DNA from 3 places in the Brucella sp. LJL56 genome. Region 2 is predicted to be linked to each of the others. Evidence: predicted binding sites of a transcription regulator. Region 2 holds the regulator's gene; each other region holds the start of a gene.

Region 1 (7,915 bases), 1.3 Mb from region 2:
AAGGTCGATCACCCAGTCGGCAGTCTTGATGACTTCGAGATTATGCTCGATCACTACGACCGTATTGCCCTGTTCGACCAACTCGTGCAGCACTTCCAAAAGTTTTGCCACGTCGTGGAAGTGCAGGCCGGTCGTCGGTTCGTCCAGAATATAGAGCGTACGGCCCGTTGCACGGCGCGACAGCTCCTTGGCGAGCTTCACGCGCTGCGCTTCACCGCCCGACAGCGTCGTTGCCTGCTGGCCAACCTTGATATAGCCGAGGCCAACCTTGACGAGCGTTTCCATTTTGTCGCGTACGGCGGGTACAGCGGAGAAGAATTCCGCGCCTTCCTCGACCGTCATGTCCAGCACATCGGCGATGGACTTGCCCTTGAACAGGACTTCCAGCGTTTCGCGGTTGTAGCGCTTGCCGTGGCATACGTCGCAAGTCACATAGACATCAGGCAGGAAGTGCATCTCGATCTTGATGACGCCATCGCCCTGACAGGCCTCGCAGCGTCCGCCCTTCACGTTGAACGAGAAGCGGCCCGGCTGATAACCTCGCGCCTTGGCTTCCGGCAGGCCCGCGAACCAGTCGCGGATCGGCGTGAAGGCGCCGGTATAAGTTGCCGGGTTGGAGCGCGGGGTGCGGCCAATAGGCGACTGGTCGATATCGATCACCTTGTCGAGGAATTCCAGCCCTTCGATACGGTCATGTTCCGCCGGGTGTTCGCGCGAGCCCATGATGCGGCGCGAAGCAGCCTTGTACAGGGTTTCGATCAGGAAAGTGGACTTGCCGCCGCCTGAAACGCCGGTGACGGCGGTGAAGGTGCCGAGCGGAATATCTGCCGAGACATTCTTCAGGTTGTTGCCGCGCGCGCCCACCACCTTGATGCGCTTGGACTTTGAAATCTTGCGGCGTTCCGCCGGAACGGCAACTTCCATCGTACCCGACAGATACTTGCCGGTCAGCGAGTTCGCATTGGACATCACGTCCTGCGGCGACCCCTGGGCAATGATCTTGCCGCCATGAACACCTGCCGCCGGGCCGATATCGACCACATAGTCGGCAGTCAGGATCGCGTCTTCATCGTGCTCAACGACGATGACTGTGTTGCCGAGATCGCGCAGATGGCGCAGCGTGTCGAGAAGGCGGGCATTGTCGCGCTGATGCAAACCAATGGAGGGTTCGTCCAGCACGTAAAGCACGCCGGTCAGGCCGGAGCCGATCTGCGAGGCAAGACGGATACGCTGGCTTTCACCGCCCGACAGCGTGCCGGAATTGCGCGCCAGCGTCAGATAATCAAGGCCGACATCGTTGAGGAACTGCAGGCGCTCGCGAATCTCCTTGAGAATGCGGGCGGCAATTTCGCGCTGCTTGTCATTGAAGCTGCCATCGACGTCGCGGAACCAAGCGTCGGCCTTGCGGATCGACATTTCCGTGATCTCGCCGATATGTTTCATGCCTATCTTGACCGCCAGCGCTTCCGGCTTCAGGCGATAGCCATTACAGGAAGGGCAGGGCGTCGAGGCCATGAAGCGCTCGATATCTTCACGCGACCAGGCGGAATCGGTCTCCTTCCAGCGGCGCTCCAGATTAGGGATTACGCCTTCAAAAGGCTTCGTCGTCTGGTAGGAGCGCAGGCCGTCATCATACTGGAAGGTGATTTCCTTGCCCTTGGTGCCATAAAGAATGGCCTGCTGGGCTTCTTCCGAAAGATCGGCCCATCGTGCGCCAATCTTGAAGCCATAGGCTTTGCCAAGCGCTTCCAGCGTCTGATTGTAGTAAGGCGACGAGGATCGCGCCCATGGCGCAATCGCGCCATCCTTCAATGCTGCCGTTTCGTCGGGAACGATCAGGTTCGGATCGATGGCCTGCTGCGTGCCGAGGCCATCGCAGGTCGGGCAGGCGCCGAACGGGTTGTTAAACGAGAACAGGCGCGGTTCGATTTCGGGAATGGTGAAGCCGGAAACCGGGCAGGCAAACTTTTCCGAAAACAGAATGCGCTCATGCGTTTCGTTGGCCGATTTGTTGGCTGCGCCACCTTCCGCCGTTTCTTCGGGCGGCAGCGGCTTGTCCGCGAACTCGGCAACGGCCAGACCTTCGGCAAGCTTGAGGCTGGTTTCAAGACTGTCGGCGAGGCGGGTCGACAGGTCAGGGCGCACCACGACGCGGTCGACGACCACATCAATGTCGTGCTTGTACTTCTTGTCCAGCGCCGGAACGTCGGCGATTTCATAGAAGGTGCCGTCTACCTTGACGCGCTGAAAGCCCTTTTTCTGAAGCTCCGCCAGCTCCTTCTTGTACTCGCCCTTGCGGCCGCGAACGATGGGCGCGAGGATATAAAGGCGCGTGCCTTCTTCCAGCGCCATGACGCGATCAACCATCTGGCTGACCGTCTGGCTTTCGATGGGAAGGCCGGTCGCCGGCGAATAGGGCACGCCCACGCGCGCAAAGAGCAGGCGCATATAGTCGTAAATTTCGGTGACAGTGCCGACAGTCGAACGCGGATTGCGGCTCGTCGTCTTCTGCTCGATGGAAATGGCGGGCGACAGGCCGTCGATCTGATCGACATCCGGCTTCTGCATCATTTCGAGGAACTGGCGCGCATAGGCCGAAAGGCTTTCGACGTAGCGGCGCTGGCCTTCCGCATAGATCGTATCGAAGGCAAGCGAGGATTTGCCCGAGCCGGAAAGCCCCGTCATCACGATCAGCTTGTCGCGAGGCAGATCGAGATCGACATTTTTTAGATTGTGTTCGCGCGCGCCACGTATGGAAATGAATTTCTGATCGCTCATTCCGCGTCCTGCCTGCTCATGATGCCATGGATAAACGGGCGCCGAATGGTGAAACACGTCGCGCCGGTCTCTAATATGGGGTGAAACCCTCCAATAAGAAGGGGGCTCCGGTCATTCATCGGTGCACTCTTATCATTAGAACAAATATCGAACAACCAGCCTTCTGATAGGCGATACGAAATGTGAACGCAAGAGCGTTGACTGTCACTCCTGACAGGAGCAGACTACCCTAACTCGCTGATAGCGGAGAGGTGCCGCGGTGGGATGACACGGCATCGGCAAGAGGTCCGCAGGAGGCGGGGAGACCCAGTAGGGAGGTAAAGGAGCATGAGTCCACCTGACTACAGTGCCTAGCTTTCACAGAGATGAAAGCACAATCCGTTTCGGTTGCGGCAGCATCTTTTCGCAAGGAATGATGCGTCGTTGATCGAAAGTGTGATTGCCGACAATTTGAATTTGCGCGGAATGCAAATGGCCGTGCGCCTTTGTGATCCGAAAAGACCTGCCGACGAATTAATGTCGACACATGAGCATTGCTCAAACCCCAAGCCCTGCGCGCCAAAGATACAGTGAGCGGCAGGGCTTTTCCTTGGAAGCTGATGTGGTTTGCGAGATGCGGACGCTACGACTTCATAAGGATGATCGGTGAGGCCGTTTCGTAATTAAGGCAGATGCAGTTTTAGGCGCTGAAATACGGCAAACTGCATTTTCAGCATAGGAAATGGTGCAAAAACCCACTGAAATTTGTGGCGAACGTGTGACTTTTTAATGTCGGAAGGTTGCATTTTGAACAAAACAAGAACATAAACTCTGTGGACATTAACAAATTCACCGACCCGGATTGAGCACGTTTTGAGCCAGTCCTGTAAGGTGAACATATGAGTTTCTGGTGATGGCGCATCGTTGCGCCTGATCTTTCATTTGGAACGTGCCTCTTGTCTGTGCGAAGCCGTACGGAAAGAGCGTGCATGCAAGACCCGGAGTAATTTTTCGATGGCTGGTAGCGTCAACAAAGTCATTCTGGTCGGCAATCTTGGTGCCGATCCGGAAATTCGTCGTCTGAATTCGGGCGATGTGGTCGCCAATCTGCGCATTGCGACGTCGGAAAGCTGGCGCGACCGTCAGAGCGGCGAACGCAAGGATCGTACAGAATGGCACAGCGTTGTCATTTTCAACGAGAACCTTGCCAAGGTCGCGGAACAATATCTGAAGAAGGGCGCCAAGGTTTATATCGAAGGCGCGCTCCAGACCCGCAAATGGCAGGATCAGAACGGCAACGACCGCTATTCGACGGAAGTTGTGCTGCAGAAGTTCCGCGGTGAACTTCAGATGCTCGACAGCCGTGGCGAAGGTGGCGGCGAGGGCCGTTCGTTCGGCGGCGGCGGCAATCGCAACCAGATGTCGGATTATTCCGGCGGCGGCGGTGATTTCGGTTCGTCCGGCCCGTCTTCGGGCGGCGGTAGCGGCGGTGGCTTTTCGCGTGATCTGGACGACGAAATTCCGTTCTGAGAATAAATCTCATCCTGTTTATAAGTGAAGTTCGATAAGGCGCTGTTTTACAGCGCCTTTTCTATTGCACATACTTCTAAAATCGCTGATCACACAGTGTCGGTTGCGAGCTGGCAATCCCTGTCAGCGCGGTTTCTCTTCGAATGTAATCTGCTCACCGTCTTCTTTGGTGAATGAAGCAACAGGGTTTTCCAGAAGAGCCAGAACCAGTTCGGAGGGGCGGCACAGTCTGGTGCCTTTCGGTGTTTCAACAATGGGCCGATTGATCAAAATCGGATGAGTCATCATGAAGTCGATCAGCTCATCGTCGGTCCATTTTGGATCGGACAGGCCGAGTTCGGCAAAGGGTGTACCTTTCTCGCGCAGCAATTGACGCGGTGTAAGGTTCATGGCTGCAAGCAGCCCGACCAAGCGTTCCCGCGTGGGCGGATTTTGCACATACTCGACAATGACGGGTTCTTCGCCGCTGGCGCGGATCATCGCCAGGGTATTGCGCGAGGTGCCGCATTTCGGATTGTGAAAAATAGCGATGGTCATCAGATTTTCCCTGTCTGGGCGATGGCTTCCTATCGATGCCGTGTTCATACAATGCTTCGACATAATGTCGGGATAGTAGCAGATCGGTTTTGGATCAAAGCGCGCCGTTCATCAACGGATCGCCGGGATAGGTCTCAATTGAGAACTCCATATTGTCGGCTGAAAACCGTGTCAGCGAATACTGAATCGGCTTCCCATCTAGCTTCACATTGATAGCCTTGGCTGTCAGCACAATAGCGCCGGGTGAAAGTTTCAAATGTTTCAGATCGTCAGAATCGGCATGGCGGGCGGATATGACTGTGGACTTACGGAAATAATCCGCAATACCCGCTTTTCTGAACGCCACGGTGATTGAACCACTTTCCGCATAGTCCGTCGCAATTTCAGGAAAATTTTCGGCACTGATCCAGAGTGTCGCACGCGACACCGGGCGCCCATCGGCACTGTGCAAGGTTTCCAGCCGCGTGACAGGCGAACCGGGCTCAATCTCAAGGGCCTCGGCTATATCCGGTGAGGCCGGGGCTGTGCCGGAAGCGAGTAGACTTCCCTTCATATCGCGTACCTGCGAAGCCAGCGATTGCGAAATACGGGTGCGGCGGCCGATCTGATAGGTGAGGCGTTTTGCATTGGCCACAAAGGTGCCGCGCCCCTGTTCTGCCCGCAACACACCTTCCTGTGTCAGAGCTGCAATGGCGCTGCGCACTGTATGGCGATTGACGCCAAATCGGTCCGCCAAGTCTATTTCAGCGGGCATACGCGCCCCAGATTGCAGTTTCCCGGCCATGATGTCGCCGCGTATCTCGTCGGCAATCTGCCGCCAGATAGCTACACCGCTGTTTCTCTCAATCCGCCTGTTCTTTGTCATCAACTGTCATCGTCCTGTCATTGGCAGGGTATATCTATTCTGGTATTGTATAGTTGTCTATATAACTAGACAATTAATGCCATCACGTCAACAAGATTAGATAGGGCGGATAAGCTCATGCATACTCCCCGGCAAACTACGCGGCACAGCACAGGTGAAAGTGGAGACAGCTCCACTGCTGGAAGCAATTTGGCGCCGGATGCAACGCAGGCTGCACGTCAGGCCAGTATGGCGCTTCTCGCGCGCGCAAGTGGTGAAGAATTGAAAACGTTCTGGCAGAACTGGGCGGAAAAGCCTGAATTTGAAGTTCTGCGTGGTCCGGAAACCGGACTGGTCATGATGCGCGGCCGTATTGGCGGCGGCGGTGCCCCATTCAATGTTGGCGAGGCAACCGTCACCCGCGCAACTGTTCGTCTGGCGAATGGCTCGGTTGGACATTCCTACGCGCTTGGGCGCGATCAGGAAAAGGCGAAGCTGGCTGCATTGTTTGATGCGCTCTGGCTCGATGAAGCCACCCGCGATGCGATCGAAAGCAACGTGCTCAACGCATTGCGTGGTCGTGTCGATACTGCGGATGCAAAACGGCGCGGCGAAGCTGCTGCCACGAAGGTCGATTTCTTCACTATGGTTCGGGGAGATAACTGATGCTCCATTCTTCTTCTGCATTTGAAGGGGGACTGGCTGATCCAGTCAATGAAGCGCAGTCGGCGTTTCATGCAGTCATGCACGCAATGGCCAATCCTGGTCGTATCCATTCGCTACCAAGTACTGCTGCACCATCAAAGCCGCTCACACCGCAGCTCGGCCTGATTGCAGCAACGCTTCTGGATCACGATGCCAGCGTCTGGGTCGATGCTGAAATTGCAGCCAATCAGGACGCAACGGCATGGCTGACATTCCATACCGGTGCACCAATTGTTGATGACCAGTCGAAGGCACAGTTCGCACTCGTGACTGATGCGCAATCGCTGCCAGCACTTTCTTCCTTTTCTCAGGGTGACCCTGAGTTTCCGGACCGTTCGACGACTGTTGTTCTGGCTGTTTCTTCGCTGACGAGCGGGCAGGGTTTCTGCCTCAGAGGCCCCGGTATCAAGGATGAAACTGTGCTGAACGTCGATGGTTTGCCGCAGGATTTTGCCGCGCAATGGCGTGAAAATGGCGCGTTGTTTCCGCTGGGTATCGATCTGGTGCTCGTCGCTGACGGCAAAGTCGCAGCGCTTCCCCGCACCACACGTATAGCAAGTTTGGAGGGCTGATCCATGTATGTTGCTGTAAAGGGCGGTGAAACCGCCATCCGCAATGCCCACCGTCTGCTTGATGACCGCCGTCGCGGGGACCGCTCGGTTCCGGCACTGCGTCTTGATCAGATTGTCGAACAGCTTGGCCTCGCCGTTGATCGTGTGATGGCCGAAGGCTCGCTTTATGACCGTGAACTTGCAGCCCTTGCCGTGCGCCAGTCGCGTGGCGACCTGATCGAAGCAATCTTTCTGGTCCGTGCCTACCGCACGACATTGCCGCGTTTTGGTTATTCGCTTCCGCTGGAAACGGCGAATATGCTGATCGAACGCCGCATTTCGGCCACCTATAAAGATCTGCCCGGCGGGCAGCTATTGGGGCCGACATTCGATTATACGCACCGACTGCTTGATCCGGAATTGGCTGGCGATGTGAGTGTTCCTGAGCCGGAAGTGCGTGCGGCTGAGCCTGAAGAGACGCCACGCGTGACCGATATTCTCGGTGTCAACGGCATGATCGAAGAGGACGGTGCAATGCCGGAAGGGCATGAACCGGGCGATCTTACCCGCGAACCGTGGACTTTCCCGATGCCGCGCGATCTGCGCTTGCAGGCTTTGGCGCGGGGCGATGAAGGCTTCCTGCTGGCGCTGGGTTATTCCACGCAGCGCGGTTATGGCAACACGCATCCATTTGTCGGTGAAATCCGCATTGGCGAGGTGGAAGTCGAGTTCGACGTGCCTGAGCTTGGCTTTGCCGTTTCGCTTGGCCGCGTTCAGTTGACCGAATGCCAGATGGTGAGCCAGTTCAAGGGCTCGTCCAAGCAGGCACCGCAGTTCACCCGTGGTTATGGTCTGGTGTTCGGACAAAGCGAGCGCAAAGCCATGTCGATGTCGCTTTGCGACCGGGCGCTGCGTGTCCGTGAATTCGATGCGGATGTGACAGCACCCGCGCAGGACGAAGAATTCGTCATTTCCCATTCCGACAATGTGC
Region 2 (7,915 bases):
GGCCGCTCAGGCGCGCGATCAGATTCAGGTTGCCGGTTCCTCGACCGTTCTGCCTTACGCAAAGATCGTCGCTGAAACGTTCGGTGAAACCTTCCCGAATTTCAAGACGCCGGTTGTTGAATCGGGCGGTTCGGGTGCAGGCATCAAGGAATTCTGCAAGGGCGTCGGTGAAAACACCATCGATATCGCCAATGCATCGCGCGCCATGAAGGACTCGGAACTGAAGTCCTGCATCGACGCGGGCGTCAAGGACGTTCAGGAAGTTCGTTTCGGCTATGACGGTATCGTCTTCGCGACCGACGCCAAGGGTCCGGATTGGAAGCTGAAGCCGGAAGATGTCTACAAGGCTCTGGCCGCCAAGGTTGTTGTCGACGGCAAGCTGGTCGACAATCCGAACACCAAGTGGAACCAGGTCAACCCGAACCTTCCGGATTGGGACATCGCTGCCTATATCCCGGGCGAAAAGCACGGCACCCGTGAAGTGTTCGAGGAAAAAGTTCTCGCCGACGGCTGCAAGCACTCCGGCGCTCTGGATGAAATCAAGAAGGCCGGTCTCGATGACAAGGCTGCCGCCTCCGCCTGTATCGCAGTGCGCAAGGACGGCAAGGCTGTCGACATCGACGGCGACTATGCCGAAACTCTGGCCCGCATCGACTCCAACAAGACCGGCGTTGGCATTTTCGGCCTCTACTTCTTCGAAAACAATGCCGACAAGCTGAAGGTTGCCACCGTCAACGACATCACGCCGTCGGCTGAAACCGTCGCTTCGGGTGAGTATCCGGTGTCGCGCCCGCTGTTCTTCTACGTGAAGAAGGCTCACCTCGGCGTTATCCCGGGTCTCAAGGAATATGTTGAGTTCTTCCTGAACGACCAGATGATCGGTCCTGACGGCCCGCTCGCCGAATACGGTCTGGTTCCGGCTCCGGATGCAGAACGTGAAGCACAGCGCGCTGCCTTCACCGACGGCAAGACGATGGCTGCGAAGTAAGTTTTAATCTGTGGAACGCGGGGATGACAAATCTCCGCGTTCTTCTCCTTTCGCGCCTTTGTACTAAGACAGGCGCATCCGCGTGGAACGGCATAAGGGTGGACGCTGCACCTGCTGCTGGTCCAAATTATCAGGGCAACCGGGGAAATTGAATGTCCTTCTTTCTGGTTCTCGTCAGTATCGTTGCAATCGGGCTGATTGGATTCTTCATAGGCCGCCAGCGGGCTATTGCACTGGACAAGATCCAGTCTGCTTCCGCGCAAGCCTCGCGGACCGAGAAAATGCATTCCCGCCCGCATTATCATGGTTGGTGGGTTTTCCTCGTTTCTGCGTTGCCTGCAGTTCTGTTCCTCGCTGTTTGGGCCGTTGGAACGTCGGTTTATCTCGATCACAGTGCGACCGCGCGTCTGCCGGACGCCGTCGAGGGCGGTTCTTTCACCAATCGCAGCCTGCAGCTTGGCATGGTGCGCGGCCTCGCCAACGGGCTTGACCGGCTGACGCCTGCCGAACTGGAAAGCTTCCCGCCGAATTATCAGGATGCCCGCACACTTCTGGCATCCAAGGGCGTGGCGCTCGCGACCGAAGGCCAGGACTACATGGTGCCGATCGCGCTTTACCTGAAAAAGGCAACAGCACTGACGCACACCATCGGTTCCGCTGTTTCCCTGGTGATCGCCGTTGCAGGCCTGATCTTCGGCCTTTCCACGATCAGCCGCCGCATGCGCGCGCGCAACAATGTCGAGCGGATCGTTCTCTGGGGCCTGATCGCAGCATCAGGCATCGCCATCCTGACGACCGTGGGCATCATCTGCTCGATGCTGTTCCAGACCATCAGCTTCTTCCAATCCGTTTCGCCGTGGGAATTCTTCTTCGGCACAGTGTGGGATCCACGCTTTGCCGCTGCCGGTTCAGGTGGCGAAACAGGCCAGTTCGGTCTCATTCCGCTTCTGGCCGGCACGCTCTATATCGCGCTTGTGGCCATGCTGTTCGCGGTTCCTGTCGGATTGTTTTCGGCCATCTATATGGCAGAATATGCGTCACCAAGAGTGCGCACGATTGTAAAACCGGTCCTCGAACTTCTGGCCGGTATTCCCAGCATCGTCTACGGCTTCTTCGCTCTTGTGACTGTCGGGCCATTCCTGCGCGATCTTTCGATTGCCATTGCAGGAGGGCAGGGCTTTATCATGGCGCAGAGCGTTCTCACTGCAGGTCTCGTGATGGGTGTGATGCTGATCCCGTTCGTGTCGTCGCTTTCCGATGACATCATCACCGCCGTGCCGCAGACGTTGCGCGACGGTTCGCTCGGTCTCGGTGCAACCCGCTCTGAAACCATCAAGCGCGTGATCCTTCCGGCCGCTTTGCCCGGCATCGTCGGTGCGCTTTTGATGACTGCATCCCGCGCCATCGGTGAAACCATGATCGTGGTTCTGGCAGCAGGCGTTGCGGCCCGTATCAACATCAACCCCTTCGAGGCGATGACCACCATTACGGTGAAAATCGTCAACCAGCTCACCGGTGACCTTGAGTTCAACTCGCCGCAAACGCTGGTGGCATTTGCGCTCGGCATCACGCTTTTCGTCCTGACGCTGATTATGAATATCTTTGCGCTGCATATCGTGCGCAAGTACCGGGAGCAGTACGAATAATGACCGATACGACCCTCAACACCAGCGGTACGACGGTACGACCGGCACGCCGCGATATCGGAATCAAGCGTCGCTATGCCGCTGAACGTCGCTTCCGCTACTACGGTATTGCAGCGATTTCCATCGGCGTGTTCTTCCTCTGCGCGCTCCTGTTTTCTGTCTTTTCCAAGGGCTATACGGCCTTCTGGCAGACGACGCTTTATCTGCCGGTCAAGCTCAACGAGCAGATCATCGATCCGGGCAACAAGCGCGCAACCGATCCGAATGTGCTGATCAGGGCCAACTATCCGCTGCTGGTGCGCAATGCGCTGGCTGAAAAGCTGGGTGTTGCCACGACAGACCGTCCGGCAATGCGCGATCTGGGCCGTTTCTATTCGGACGGGGTGCGCATTCAGTTGCGCAAAATGGTGATGGACAATCCATCGCTTATCGGCACGACACAGACCGTTCCGGTTCTGGCTGGCGCCGACATCGATTCCGCCTTCAAGGGGCAGATTGACCTTTCCGTGCCAGAGACGAGCCGCAAGGTTTCGGACCGTCAGGTTGGCTGGATGAAGACGCTTTCGGAAGAAGGCGTGATGAAGGAGGCCTTCAACACCGGTCTCTTCACCTTCGGTGCTTCCAGCCGTCCGGAGACGTCTGGTCTTGGCGTTGCGCTGGTCGGTTCGCTCTACATGATGCTGATCGTTCTTGGCCTGTCGCTGCCTATCGGCGTTGCTGCTTCGATCTATCTGGAAGAGTTCGCCAAGAAAAACCGGTTCACCGATATGATTGAGGTGAACATCAACAATCTGGCAGCGGTTCCGTCCATCGTGTTTGGTCTGCTTGGACTTGCGGTCTTCATCAACTTCTTCGGCCTGCCGCGTTCTGCGTCATTGGTCGGCGGTCTGGTGCTGACGCTGATGACGCTTCCCACTATCATCATAGCAACGCGCGCCGCTCTTCGTGCAGTGCCGCCTTCCATCCGCGCCGCAGCTCTTGGCCTTGGCGCGTCGAAAACGCAGATGGTGTTCCACCATGTCCTGCCGCTCGCCGCACCCGGCATCCTGACCGGCACGATCATCGGTCTTGCCCACGCGCTTGGTGAAACCGCACCGCTCCTGCTGATCGGCATGGTGGCTTTCGTCGCTGACGTACCGTCGACGCCGATGGACCCGTCGACTGCTCTTCCGGTGCAGATCTATATGTGGGCAAATGAAGCAGAACGCGCCTTTGTGGAACGCACGTCAGGCGCTATCATTGTCCTGCTTCTGTTCCTTGCCGTGATGAATATTGCAGCAATCATTCTGCGCCGCCGCTTCGAGCGCCGCTGGTAAAACGGGAGTCGAAAGCTATGAATCTGATGACTGAACGATCTCTCGAAAAAGCCGTAGGAGAAAAAATGAACGCCAACGCCAATTCCATAAAGATGCGCGGCGACAAGGTCTGCGTATTTTATGGCGAGAAGCAGGCGCTGTTCGACGTCGATCTGGATATCCAGGAACAGATGGTCACGGCGCTGATCGGCCCCTCCGGTTGTGGCAAGTCTACTTTCCTGCGTTCGCTCAATCGCATGAACGATACGATCGAAGGCTGCAAGGTCGGCGGCAAGATCACGCTCGACAATGAGGACATCTACGATCCGAAGATCGATGTCGTCGAACTGCGCGCCCGCGTTGGCATGGTGTTCCAGAAGCCGAATCCGTTTCCGAAGTCGATTTATGAAAATGTCGCCTACGGCCCGCGCATTCACGGTCTGGCCCGTACCAAGGCCGATCTGGAGGAAATCGTCGTGACGAGCCTGCAGAAGGCGAGCTTGTTCGAGGAAGTGAAGGATCGTCTGCACGATGCGGGCACTGGCCTTTCCGGCGGCCAGCAGCAGCGCCTCTGCATTGCGCGCGCGATTGCAGTGAGCCCGGAAGTCATCCTCATGGACGAACCGTGCTCGGCGCTCGACCCGATTGCTACCGCCAAGGTGGAGGAGCTGATCGACGAACTGCGCCAGAACTATACGATCGTGATCGTCACCCACTCCATGCAGCAGGCCGCCCGCGTTTCGCAGCGCACTGCCATGTTCCATCTCGGCAATCTGGTCGAAGTGGGCGACACGGAAACCATGTTCACCGCACCCACCGAAAAGCGCACGCAGGACTACATTACCGGACGTTTCGGCTAATCCGGAACTGCGCTCAAACAGATAGACAGTGCGGCTTCCCCGCAATTTATATTACGAGGTCTACTATGCCGTCTCAGCATACCGTTCGCTCCTACGATGAGGAATTGAAGTTTCTCACCCATAAGATCGCCGAAATGGGCGGACATGCGGAACGTATGGTCGAGCAGTCGGTCGCCGCTATCGTCAATGCGGACAATGCGCTTGCACAACGCGTTATCTCCGACGATCTCATCCTCGATGCCAGTGAGCGCGAGATTGACGATAAGGCCGTGATGATCATTGCCAAGCGTCAGCCCATGGCTGTGGACCTGCGTGAAATCATCGGCTCGATCCGCATCTCCGCCGATCTGGAGCGCGTCGGCGATCTGGGCAAGAACATTGCCAAGCGCGTGGCTGCCGTTTCTGAATCACGCCAGCCGGTAAAGCTTTATCGCGGTCTTGAAACCCTGGCCGAACTGGCGCTGACCCAGCTCAAGGATGTGCTCGACGCCTATGCGTCGCGCTCGGTGCAGCAGATCAATGTCGTTCGCGATCGCGATGACGAGATTGACGCCATGTACACGTCACTGTTCCGCGAACTGCTTACCTACATGATGGAGGATCCGCGCAATATTTCCGCCTGCACGCATCTTCTGTTCTGCGCGAAGAATATCGAGCGCATCGGCGATCACGCGACCAACATCGCGGAGACCGTCTATTACATCGTGACCGGCCTGCAAATGCCGGCCGAACGACCCAAGGAAGACCTGAGCCACGGCATAGTCGTGGATGAGGCGCGTAAACCCTGAACCACAGCCGGCCGAACTTCGGTCCGGCGTTTGAGAATGAGTGAATAGCGCGGCGGCACGCGGTCGATTGGGGGATTGTATCCACCGCCCGCCGAATTTGGATAGGGAAATACTGGATGTCACAGGCACCCAAAATCGCTGTGGTAGAAGACGAAGAGGCGCTGAGCGTTCTGCTTCGCTACAATCTCGAGGCAGAGGGCTACCAGGTCGATACGATGCTGCGCGGCGACGAGGCCGAAATCGCCTTGCGCGAGAACGTGCCGGATCTGCTCATTCTGGACTGGATGCTGCCGGGCGTATCGGGCATCGAGCTTTGCCGCCGCCTGCGTCAATGGCCCGAAACGGAGCGTCTGCCGATCATCATGCTGACGGCGCGCGGCGAGGAAAGCGAACGTGTTCGCGGCTTGAGTGTCGGCGCGGACGATTATGTCGTGAAGCCATTTTCGACGCCGGAACTTCTGGCGCGCGTCAAGGCGATGCTGCGCCGGTCCAATCCAAGCATTCTTTCTCACGTGCTGAAAGTGGGCGATCTTGTTCTCGATCGCCAGCAGCATCGTGTCTATCGCAAGGAAAAGGAAGTTCGCCTTGGGCCGACGGAATTCCGCCTGCTCGAATATTTCATGATGTCGCCTGGTCGTGTTTTCTCGCGAAGCCAGCTTCTCGATGGGGTCTGGGGACCGGATATCTATGTGGACGATCGCACTGTGGACGTTCATGTCGGACGGTTGCGCAAGGCAATCAATGTCGGTCGCGCACTTGATCTGATCCGCACGGTCCGCGGCGCCGGTTATTCTTTCGGCTGATCGACTCTGTCATCCACAGTTTCAGGAATTGAACTTATCCGGTCCGTCACGGCTCTCGTGGTGGACCGTTTTTGCTTGCGGCGAAGCGTTGTGAAGCGCAGATCGGGCTCGTCCGATTCGCATTGGGACGGTCGAAACAGGCGTTGAAAGCCCGATCTCACGCGATGTTACACATCTGTTTCCAAAGTTGACATGGAGCAACGGAACCTCTCTGTGAACAGAAATTCCGTAGATCATTTGAAACACCACGAATGTGCTTGCAAAAACTGCGCAAGCAAAAGCGAATTAAGGCAGCGATATGGCGTGTATTGCGAGACTTTGAATCTCATTAAATCAATATCTTATCTGAATTGATAGGTCATGTTAAGGAATTGTTAATATATTTAAAGGGCTTGTGAGCATATTCGCATTCTCGATTCGGAATTGTTTTAGGGCTTTTTAGCCGCCTTCAGCATTGTTGGGATTTGACCCTTCGCCTTTTTTTGGCCTAAAAATTCCAAAACCTTGAATTCGATTGAGCGACAGTAGGGCGTGTGATTTTGATCTTCGTCCTCTTTGACTTGCACCGCAGTCGAACGTTCGAGCGCATCGTTCCAGATGTGTTTGCCTGAACGGATGACTGGATCAGTTAAGGGTCCTAATATGAGACTGAGCCATTGACGCGCGCCGCGAAGTGGAAATTGCCCGTTCTTATCGGGCTGGTGGTTGCGCCTTTCGTGGTGACCGGTTGCACGACGACCGGAACCTCGGGAAAAGCCAATTCGGAAAAGACGGCGGCAAGCCACGTCAAGACCGTCAATGGCGTGAAGACCTATACCTACACCGCACGGGACAAGAATTGTCTTGAGCGCGCGATGTTCTTCGAATCCAACCGTTCGAGTTCCGATGGCCTTCTGGCTGTCGGCACGGTCGTCATGAACCGCCTCGCATCGGGCCGTTATCCGGATACGATTTGTGGTGTCGTCGGTCAGAAGAACCAGTTTGCACCTGGTGTTCTTTCACGCCAAATGAATTCCAAAGCGCTACCGGACGTTCAGGCCGCCGCCGCCGCAGTCCTCAAAGGAGAACGGCATCCAAAGTTGAAGAATGCCATGTTCTTCCACACGGCTGGTCTGAAATTCCCCTATAACAACATGCACTATGTGCTCGTTGCGGGTGGCAATTCCTTCTACGAGAAGCGTAATCGCGACGGCTCGCTGCAAAGTCCGGTTCCGCAGGAACCCTACAATCTTGCTCTGGCCTATTCGCCGCAATCGCCGTCGCTTCCGCAGGATCCGTCCTATGATGTGACCCTGCCGCAGACCGGTCCGATTCCAGGTACGGAACCGACCGTTCAGGTGGCACTCGCGGAAGCTGTAAAGGCTCAAAGCGTCGAACAGAATGTCGGTGCTGGTCCGCAGGCTCGTGGCGACCGTCTGGCGCGCCATCGCGGTGTTGCTGCGCCTCAACAGGAGCAGCCGGTGCAGATGGCCTCCTACCAGTCGCAATTCGATACGACTGCTCCGCAGGCGACATCGCTCGGCTATGCCCCTGCA
Region 3 (7,915 bases), 290 kb from region 2:
CCGTGACCGCCCTGCCCGGTACGCCTTATCAGGAGTGGATCGACACCTATGCGGGGCCTGAATATCAGGACATGTGCCACACGGTCGGCAAGCTGTTCGATCAGGCCGCAAAGGACCGCATCGGCGACGACTTCGAGAAAAGCCCGCGCTGGCCGAGGCTCTGCCAGATTTTCGCAACGGCGAGCAGGCTCGAAGCCGATTTCTGGTCTATGGGTTTGAAGGCCGGATAGTGAACGAAGCACTCCCGAACCGAAGTCGGAAAAAGCGCGCTGCCGACGGCTTGCTGTCGGCAGCCATAGCGCTTGCCATCTGGCAGGCGGTGGTGAGCATCGGCCAGATGCCGCGCTTCATCCTGCCCGGCCCGCTGGATGTGGTGCAGTCACTGATCGGCAACGCCGGGCTGATTGCCGAGAACGCCGCCGCCACCATCGGTGAGGTGTTGGGCGGCCTCCTCCTTGGCAGCGCGGTCGGCATCGCCACCGCCATCGGACTGATGATGTCGCCGCTGGCGCAGCGGCTCGTCATGCCAGCGATGGTTTTCAGCCAGGCGATCCCGATCTTCGCGCTCGCCCCCATTTTGACTTTGTGGCTCGGCTACGGTCCCGCTTCAAAAATCGCGGTCACGGTACTGATGATCTTCTTTCCGGTTGTCTCGACCTTCTTCGACGGCATGCGGCGCACCGAAACGAGCCTGATCGACGCGGCGGAAATTCTCGGAGCCGGACGCATGGCAATCCTGTTTCGCATCCGCATCCCATCCGCCTTTCCTTCGCTGGCATCGGGCCTGAGCCTCGCCGCCGTCTATGCGCCCATCGGCGCGGTGGTAGGCGAATGGGTCGGCGCATCGAAGGGCCTCGGCTATCTGATGCTGCTGGCCAATGGACGCGCCAAGGTGGATCTGATGTTCGCGTGCCTGTTCGTGCTGGCCGCCTTCACTATGCTGCTGCATGGCACGGTGTCGCATTTCGCCCGCAAGCTTGCCGCCTGGCCGAAAAAAGCCGCATAAAAAAACCGGCGGTTTCCCCGCCGGTTTTTTTGCATTCACTCACACAACAATCAGGCCAGCGTATAGGCTGTCTTGACGGTGGTGTAGAACTCGGCGGCATAGCGGCCCTGCTCGCGCGGACCGTAGCTCGAACCCTTGCGCCCGCCGAACGGTACATGGAAATCGACACCCGCGGTCGGCAGATTGACCATCACCATGCCCGCTTCCGAATTGCGCTTGAAATGCGTGGCATATTTCAGGCTCGTCGTGCAGATGCCCGACGACAGGCCGAAGCTCGTATCGTTGGCGGTAGCAAGCGCTTCTTCATAATTCTTGACGCGGATGACCGAAGCGACCGGGCCAAAGATTTCCTCGCGGCTGATGCGCATCTGGTTGGTGGCTTCGGTGAAGAGTGCTGGCTGGAGATAGAAGCCCGGCGTTTCGCGGTTGAGACGCTCGCCGCCAAAAGCAAGCTTTGCGCCTTCCTTGCGGCCGATCTCGATATAATCCATATCCTGCTGGAGCTGGCTTTCATCCACGACCGGGCCGATATGCGTACCCTGCTTCAGGGCATTGTCGACCACAACGCTTTTCAGCTTTTCAATCGCAGCAGCGACAAACTTGTCATGGATGCCTTCCGTCACGATGATACGCGACGACGCCGTGCAGCGCTGGCCGGTCGAGAAGAAGGACGAATTGACCACGGACTCGACCGCGACATCGAGATCGGCGTCATCAAGGACGACAACCGGGTTCTTGCCGCCCATTTCGAGCTGGAAGCGGCGGTTGTGCTCGATGGATGCCGCCGCAACGCGCTTGCCCGTACCGGTCGAGCCGGTGAAGGTGACGGCCTGAACGTCCGCACTGTCCAGAATGGTCTGGCCGACGACCGAGCCCTTGCCCATGACGAGGTTGAGAACGCCCTTCGGAAGACCGGCACGATGCAGGATATCGACAATCGCCCAGGAGCAGCCCGGCACGAGGTCGGCCGGTTTGAACACGATCGTGTTGCCGTAGCAAAGTGCCGGAGCAATCTTCCAGGCCGGGATGGCAATCGGGAAATTCCATGGCGTGATGATGCCGACGACGCCAACCGGCTCACGGGTGATTTCCACACCGATACCCGGACGTGCAGAAGGCAGAACCTCGCCAGCCAAACGCAGGGCTTCGCCTGCGAAGAAATCGAAAATCTGACTGGCGCGGATGGTTTCGCCGATGCCTTCCGCCAGCGTCTTGCCTTCCTCGCGCGACAGGAGACGGCCAAGCTCGTCCTTGCGTGCCAGGATTTCGTCGGCAGTTTTGCGCAGGATGGCATGGCGTTCCAGAATGCCGGAACGCGACCAGGCCGGGAAAGCGGCTTTCGCGGCGGCAATGGCTGCCTTGGTGTCTTCGGCAGTTGCCCGGGCGTAGGTTCCAACGACATCATTGGTGTCCGAAGGATTGATGTTGGCGATCCCGTCGCCGCCGACCCATTCGCCCGCAATCAGATTTTGATGAACTGTCATGAACTCTCCCTGTGCGCCGCACGGCTCTGATATATCTCAGGACGACCCTTCACCCATGAGCGGCAGAATTGCAAGGCCGGAGCTGTCCTGTAACGGAAAAAGTGAAAATATCCGTTCGGCAAAGGGCTGAAAGCTGGATCAGCGCCCCTTAAAACAAGGCTTGCAAATTTGTCACAGTCAAATGGCTGGATAGAAAATTCGTCATTTTGCGCCTTGGCAAAAATTTTTGCTCATTTATTGTGCATTCATCTGCAACACTGGCAAGAGGTATGAGATGCGTGTCTATTACCCATTCCCCATGGTGCCCAGTGTTAATGCGGGCGCGTCCAAGCTTTAAGTCTTTGGCCCGCATTGCAGGCTGAGGCCTGAACGCCCTCCCTAAAAGGGCAAATTCCTAACAACTTCCAAATTTGCCGCAGCCGTCACCGGCTGTTTGTTTTGTCTTTGTTTTCACGCATTGTCCGACGCAAAACCGCTTCGCACTTTTGCTGGAAATATTTTTACAGGAACCAGAGTCCGTTTAAACACGGCCTGGTATTATAGATATGACTCGGTTTCGCATCGATTTCCGGGGACCTGCCTTCCGCAATGTCCTCGGCTACACTTTCGGCCATTGGCGAAGTCAGCCCTTGCGGCTGACGCTGATGATAATCGGCATGCTGCTTGCAACAGCCGCAGATGTTTTGACGCCGCTCTATTCCGGTCGGTTGGTGGACGCGCTTTCGTTGGGTAACGATGGCGCTTGGGATGCTGCCATCCACGCCCTGATCGTCCTGCTTGCGCTGGGCGCGCTGGCGCTGATTACGCGTCAGTTGACCTTCTATGTCATCACGGACTTCACCTTGAAGATCATGAGCGACATGGCAGCAAGCTCGTTCCGTAAGCTGCAGCGGTTTTCGACAGACTGGCACGCCAATGCCTTTGCCGGATCGACGGTGCGTAAGGTATCGCGTGCCATGTGGGCGCTCGACCTGCTCAACGATACGCTGATCGTGGCACTGCTGCCATCGATCCTGATGCTGGTTGGCTCCGTGGTGCTGCTATCGTGGTACTGGCCGATGATGGGGCTGCTGGTTGCAATCGGCTCGGTGCTGTTCATCGTCTGCACGATCGTGATCTCGCTTGGCTTTGTTGCGCCTGCGGCAACGCTTGCCAATAGCTGGGACACGCGTATGGGTGGTGCTTTGGCCGATGCCATTTCGTGCAATGCGGTTGTCAAGGCATTTGGCGCGGAAAGCCGTGAAGATGTGCGTCTTGCAAAGGTCGTTTCCAAGTGGCGCGGCCGCACACGCCGCACATGGCTGATCGGTACGCTGAATGGCTTCATTCAGGGTGCGAACCTGCTGGTGATGCGCGGCGTGGTTATCGCCTTTGCGCTCTATCTGTGGAGCCAGGGCAAGGCAACGGCGGGTGATATCACCTTCGTTCTGACAGCTTTCTTCATGTTGCAGGGCTATTTGCGCGACGTGGGTATGCATATCCGCAACCTGCAGCGTTCGGTCAACGACATGGAAGAGTTGGTCGACATCGAGGCACAGCCTTACGGCATTGCCGACGAGCCAGGCGCACCGGCGATCAAGATCGGAAACGGCGAGATCACGTTCGATCACGTCACTTTCCACTATGGCAACCACGAAGCGGCTCTCTATCGCGACTTTTCGGTCAAGATCGAAGCTGGCGAGCGGGTTGGTCTGGTTGGCCATTCTGGCTCGGGCAAGACGACATTCGTCAAGCTGATCCAGCGGCTTTACGATGTCAGTGGCGGCGCAATCAAGATTGACGGACAGAACATTGCCGAAGTCACACAGGCATCGCTCAGATCGCAGATCGCCATCGTGCAGCAGGAGCCAATCCTGTTTCACCGGACGCTGGCCGAGAACATCGCCTATGCCCGCCCCGGTGCGACACAGGCGGAGATCGAAGAGGCTGCACGCCTCGCAAGCGCGCATGACTTCATCATGCGTTTGCCAAAGGGCTATGCAACGCTTGTCGGTGAACGCGGTGTGAAGCTTTCGGGCGGTGAACGTCAGCGTGTGGCTATTGCCCGTGCATTTCTGGCAGATGCACCGATCCTTATTCTGGATGAGGCCACATCGAGCCTCGATTCAGAATCGGAAGTGCTGATCCAGCAGGCAATGGAACGGCTGATGGTGGGTCGTACAACGCTTGTCATTGCACACCGGCTTTCGACGGTCCGTGCGCTTGACCGGCTCTTGGTTTTCGACAAGGGCAATATCCTTGAAGAAGGCGATCACGACGCGCTTATCCGCAAGCCGGGTGGCATCTATCGCCGCCTGTTCGAGCGGCAGGCGCTGGAACTGACCAAGGGACTGGAAGACGTCTTTTCGTAATCCAATCTCCTATAAAGCCATGAACAGGGCCGGATCAATTCCGGCCCTGTTCTCATTTTAAATGCTCCATTCATCATCCATTCAGATCACGGTGCGTATCACTCGCGGCCCAAGCGTGCCTTGACATTTCCATGACAGAAATGTGACAGGCTTTTTGTGGAAGTTCGGGAGTTGGTGAGTAAAACATGCCGGGTGTGATGGAAAATACCGCAGCGCGTCGCTGGAGCGATGCCGCGATTTTCGGGCCTGCCCGTATTGCCTGGCCGCTGCGCCTCGCAGCAATTACGCTTGCTTCCATCGTGCTTTCGACGCTGCTGGTTTTCGCTGTCGAATGGATCGTGCGCGGCTCATTCACCGACACGATGCAGTTCTTCCGCACGCCGCATAAGCCTGCATGGACGACGGTTGCGCTCTTTGTCGTCGTGCTGACGGCGAGCGACGCCATTTTCGGACGCATTCACTATGGCTTCTTTGTTGTCGGCCCGCTGGCACTGATTGCGGCAACGACAGCACGCGAAAAGAGCCTTTATCTCGGTGACCCGCTTTATCCGAGCGATTTTCTCTATGCCCGCCAGATCGTCGATCTTCTGCCGCTTCTGGTGCGTGACCGCCCGTGGAGCGCGGTCGGCATAGGCCTGCTTCTCATTGCTTCGGCAGCAGTGATGATAACCGTGACATTGTTCTGGTGGCGGCGCTTCGATCCAATCCCGTGGAAGGGGCGGATGCTGCGTCTTGCCTTTGCGCTGCCATTACTCGCCTGGTTCGCGGTGATTTCTGACTATGCCAGTTTTTCGCTGGCGCGCGACCGTCTGCGTATTCTGCCGATCATGTGGGATCAGAAGGAAAACTACGCCCATAACGGCTTTACCATGGCTTTCATCCTGAATGTGCCCATGGCTACCGTCTTCGCTCCGGAAGGCTATTCTTCGGAAGCAATTGCCGCCATCGAACCGCCGGCGCAGTTGATCCCTGCTGCATTCGATACCAGCAAGCCTGACGTCATTATGGTGATGAGCGAATCCTTCTGGGACCCGACACGCCTTCCGGGCGTGGCTTTCAGCGCAGATCCGATCCCGACAGTTCGTGCGGAACAATCCGGCCATGTCTTCTCGCCGGAATTTGGCGGCATGACCGCCAATGTCGAGTTCGAGGCTCTGACCGGCTTTTCCAAGGCCTTCCTGCCCTCCGGCAGCATCCCGTATCAGCAATATATCCGCCGTCCCCTTCCCTCGCTTGCAAGCTTTTTCAAGGATCAGGGTTATACGACGCGGGCGATCCACCCCTATCGCCAATGGTTCTGGAATCGTGGTCCCGTCTATGAAAGCATGGGCTTCGACAGGTTCATGTCAGAAGAAAACATGCCTCCGCTGGAAAAGCGCGGCGCCCTGGCCTCCGACGCTGCCTTGACCGATGAAATCATCCGCGAAGCAGATTCCATGGATGCGCCATTCTTCTTCTTTGCCGTCTCCCTGCAAGGACATGGCCCCTACGAAGCCAATCGTTACCCGGATTCCAAACTTGAGGTGCAGACTGACGCCAGCGAACATACGCGCCAGTCGATCCGTTCCTATTCGCAAGGTGCGATGGATGCCGATGAAAGCCTGGCACGGTTGATGGAATGGGCATCGAAGCGCGACCGGGAAACCATTCTCGTCTTCTTCGGCGACCATCTGCCACCACTCGGTCCCGTCTATGTCGAGACCGGATTTATGACAAACCGCGTCGCAAGCCGTACGGCACCTGCCGCCGATATGATGCTGCAGCACGAAACGCCGCTTGTTCTCTGGTCAAACAAGCGTGGCGCCGAGCAGGGAACCGGCACGATCAGCCCTGCCTTCCTCCCATTGCACATACTGGACATGGCCGGGATGCAGCATCCCTATTACACAGGCTTCCTGCGTCAGTTGCACGAACAATACAGGGTTGTTGACAATCACGCGGTTTTTGACCGGTCAGAGAATGCCGAGGAAGGCTGGCAACAGAAGCCGCCATTCCCTCCGCTCCTGCGCGATTATCAGATGCTGCAATACGATATGATCTTCGGTCGCAATTTTGCCCGCGAGCGGTTCTTCCCCTCGCACCCGACACAGAGTTAAACAGGCCTATGCCGGTGCTTTTCCGGATGACTGGCGAATGATGAGTTTATACTCAATCCGCCGGGAGGCCGACAAATGACCGGTTTCGATCTGGTTCAGAAGCATATCCGCAGCGTCGCGGGTCATCTCGAAAATCGGCTGGCGAACGGTAGTGATCTGCGGCGAAACCATGCTGGCAATTGCACTGTCATCGAAGCCGACCACCGTTAGCTGATCAGGGATAGCGATATTACGGTCATAGGCGATCTGCATGACGGCAGCCGCCATATCGTCGTTCGACGCAAACACGGCGGTCGGTGGCTCCTCAAGCGAGAGCAGTTTCTTTCCCGCAGCAAGGCCGCTCGCAAAACTGAAGCCACCCTGCACCTCATAATCGGGATTACGCTCGATCCTGGCATCTTCCAGCGCACACCGATAGCCCGCGAGACGCAGCTCCGCTGAGCGGTGGGTTGGATCGCCAATGACGATTGCAATGCGACGATGACCGAGCTTCAGAAGATACTCCATGAGATCGACGGAAGCCGCCTCGTCATCGATTGTGACGCTGTCGGTCGGATGCACATTCACATCGCCTGCGACACGGGCAAAAGGCATTGCCGAGGCGGTCAATTCGGCCAGAATTTCAGGATCGTCCGACATGGGCGGCGTCACGATGATGCCGTCGAGGCCGGACGCATGTGCCGTTTCAATCAGCGAACCACGAATATCTTCACGATTTTCGACAGGAAAGATCAGCAATCGATATCGCGTGTCACGCAGCCGTTCCAGCGCACCCATCTGCAGTTCGGTGACATAGCTGGCGCTTGGATTCTCGAAGAAGAGACCGATCAGATGTGAACGCCGTTCAACAAGATTACGGGCGGCAACATTGGGTCGGTAACGCAATTCGCTTCCGGCTTGCCTGACCTTTTCGCGAATAGCTTCGCGCACATTCGGTTCGTCATTATAGACGCGCGAAACTGTCTTGATCGACACGCC

The links. Region 2 encodes PhoB, which activates phosphate uptake and scavenging genes when phosphate is short. Its sites were predicted from a motif close to TGTCATNNANCTGTCAT; they were not measured.
Positions count from the first base shown of each region.
Region 1: phnF (phosphonate metabolism transcriptional regulator PhnF) is a predicted target of PhoB. The motif match lies at 5,694-5,710, and genes of this name have one in related genera.
Region 3: ACYSN1_RS06005 (LTA synthase family protein) is a predicted target of PhoB. The motif match lies at 4,973-4,989, and genes of this name have one in related genera.

Region 1 is NZ_JBTXLQ010000001.1:260,534-268,448, reverse strand. It holds gene uvrA (excinuclease ABC subunit UvrA) at 1-2,778, opposite strand, end outside; gene ssb (single-stranded DNA-binding protein) at 3,772-4,287, shown strand; gene arsC (arsenate reductase (glutaredoxin)) at 4,411-4,824, opposite strand; gene phnF (phosphonate metabolism transcriptional regulator PhnF) at 4,919-5,692, opposite strand; gene phnG (phosphonate C-P lyase system protein PhnG) at 5,918-6,334, shown strand; gene phnH (phosphonate C-P lyase system protein PhnH) at 6,334-6,945, shown strand; gene ACYSN1_RS01280 (carbon-phosphorus lyase complex subunit) at 6,949-7,915, shown strand, end outside.
Region 2 is NZ_JBTXLQ010000001.1:1,521,453-1,529,367, reverse strand. It holds gene ACYSN1_RS07340 (PstS family phosphate ABC transporter substrate-binding protein) at 1-988, shown strand, start outside; gene pstC (phosphate ABC transporter permease subunit PstC) at 1,141-2,634, shown strand; gene pstA (phosphate ABC transporter permease PstA) at 2,634-3,950, shown strand; gene pstB (phosphate ABC transporter ATP-binding protein PstB) at 4,016-4,789, shown strand; gene phoU (phosphate signaling complex protein PhoU) at 4,855-5,577, shown strand; gene phoB (phosphate regulon transcriptional regulator PhoB) at 5,694-6,380, shown strand; gene ACYSN1_RS07310 (cell wall hydrolase) at 7,037-7,915, shown strand, end outside.
Region 3 is NZ_JBTXLQ010000001.1:1,232,532-1,240,446, forward strand. It holds gene tenA (thiaminase II) at 1-230, shown strand, start outside; gene ACYSN1_RS05990 (ABC transporter permease) at 230-1,006, shown strand; gene ACYSN1_RS05995 (aldehyde dehydrogenase family protein) at 1,057-2,490, opposite strand; gene ACYSN1_RS06000 (ABC transporter ATP-binding protein) at 3,036-4,841, shown strand; gene ACYSN1_RS06005 (LTA synthase family protein) at 5,027-6,937, shown strand; gene ACYSN1_RS06010 (LacI family DNA-binding transcriptional regulator) at 6,944-7,915, opposite strand, start outside.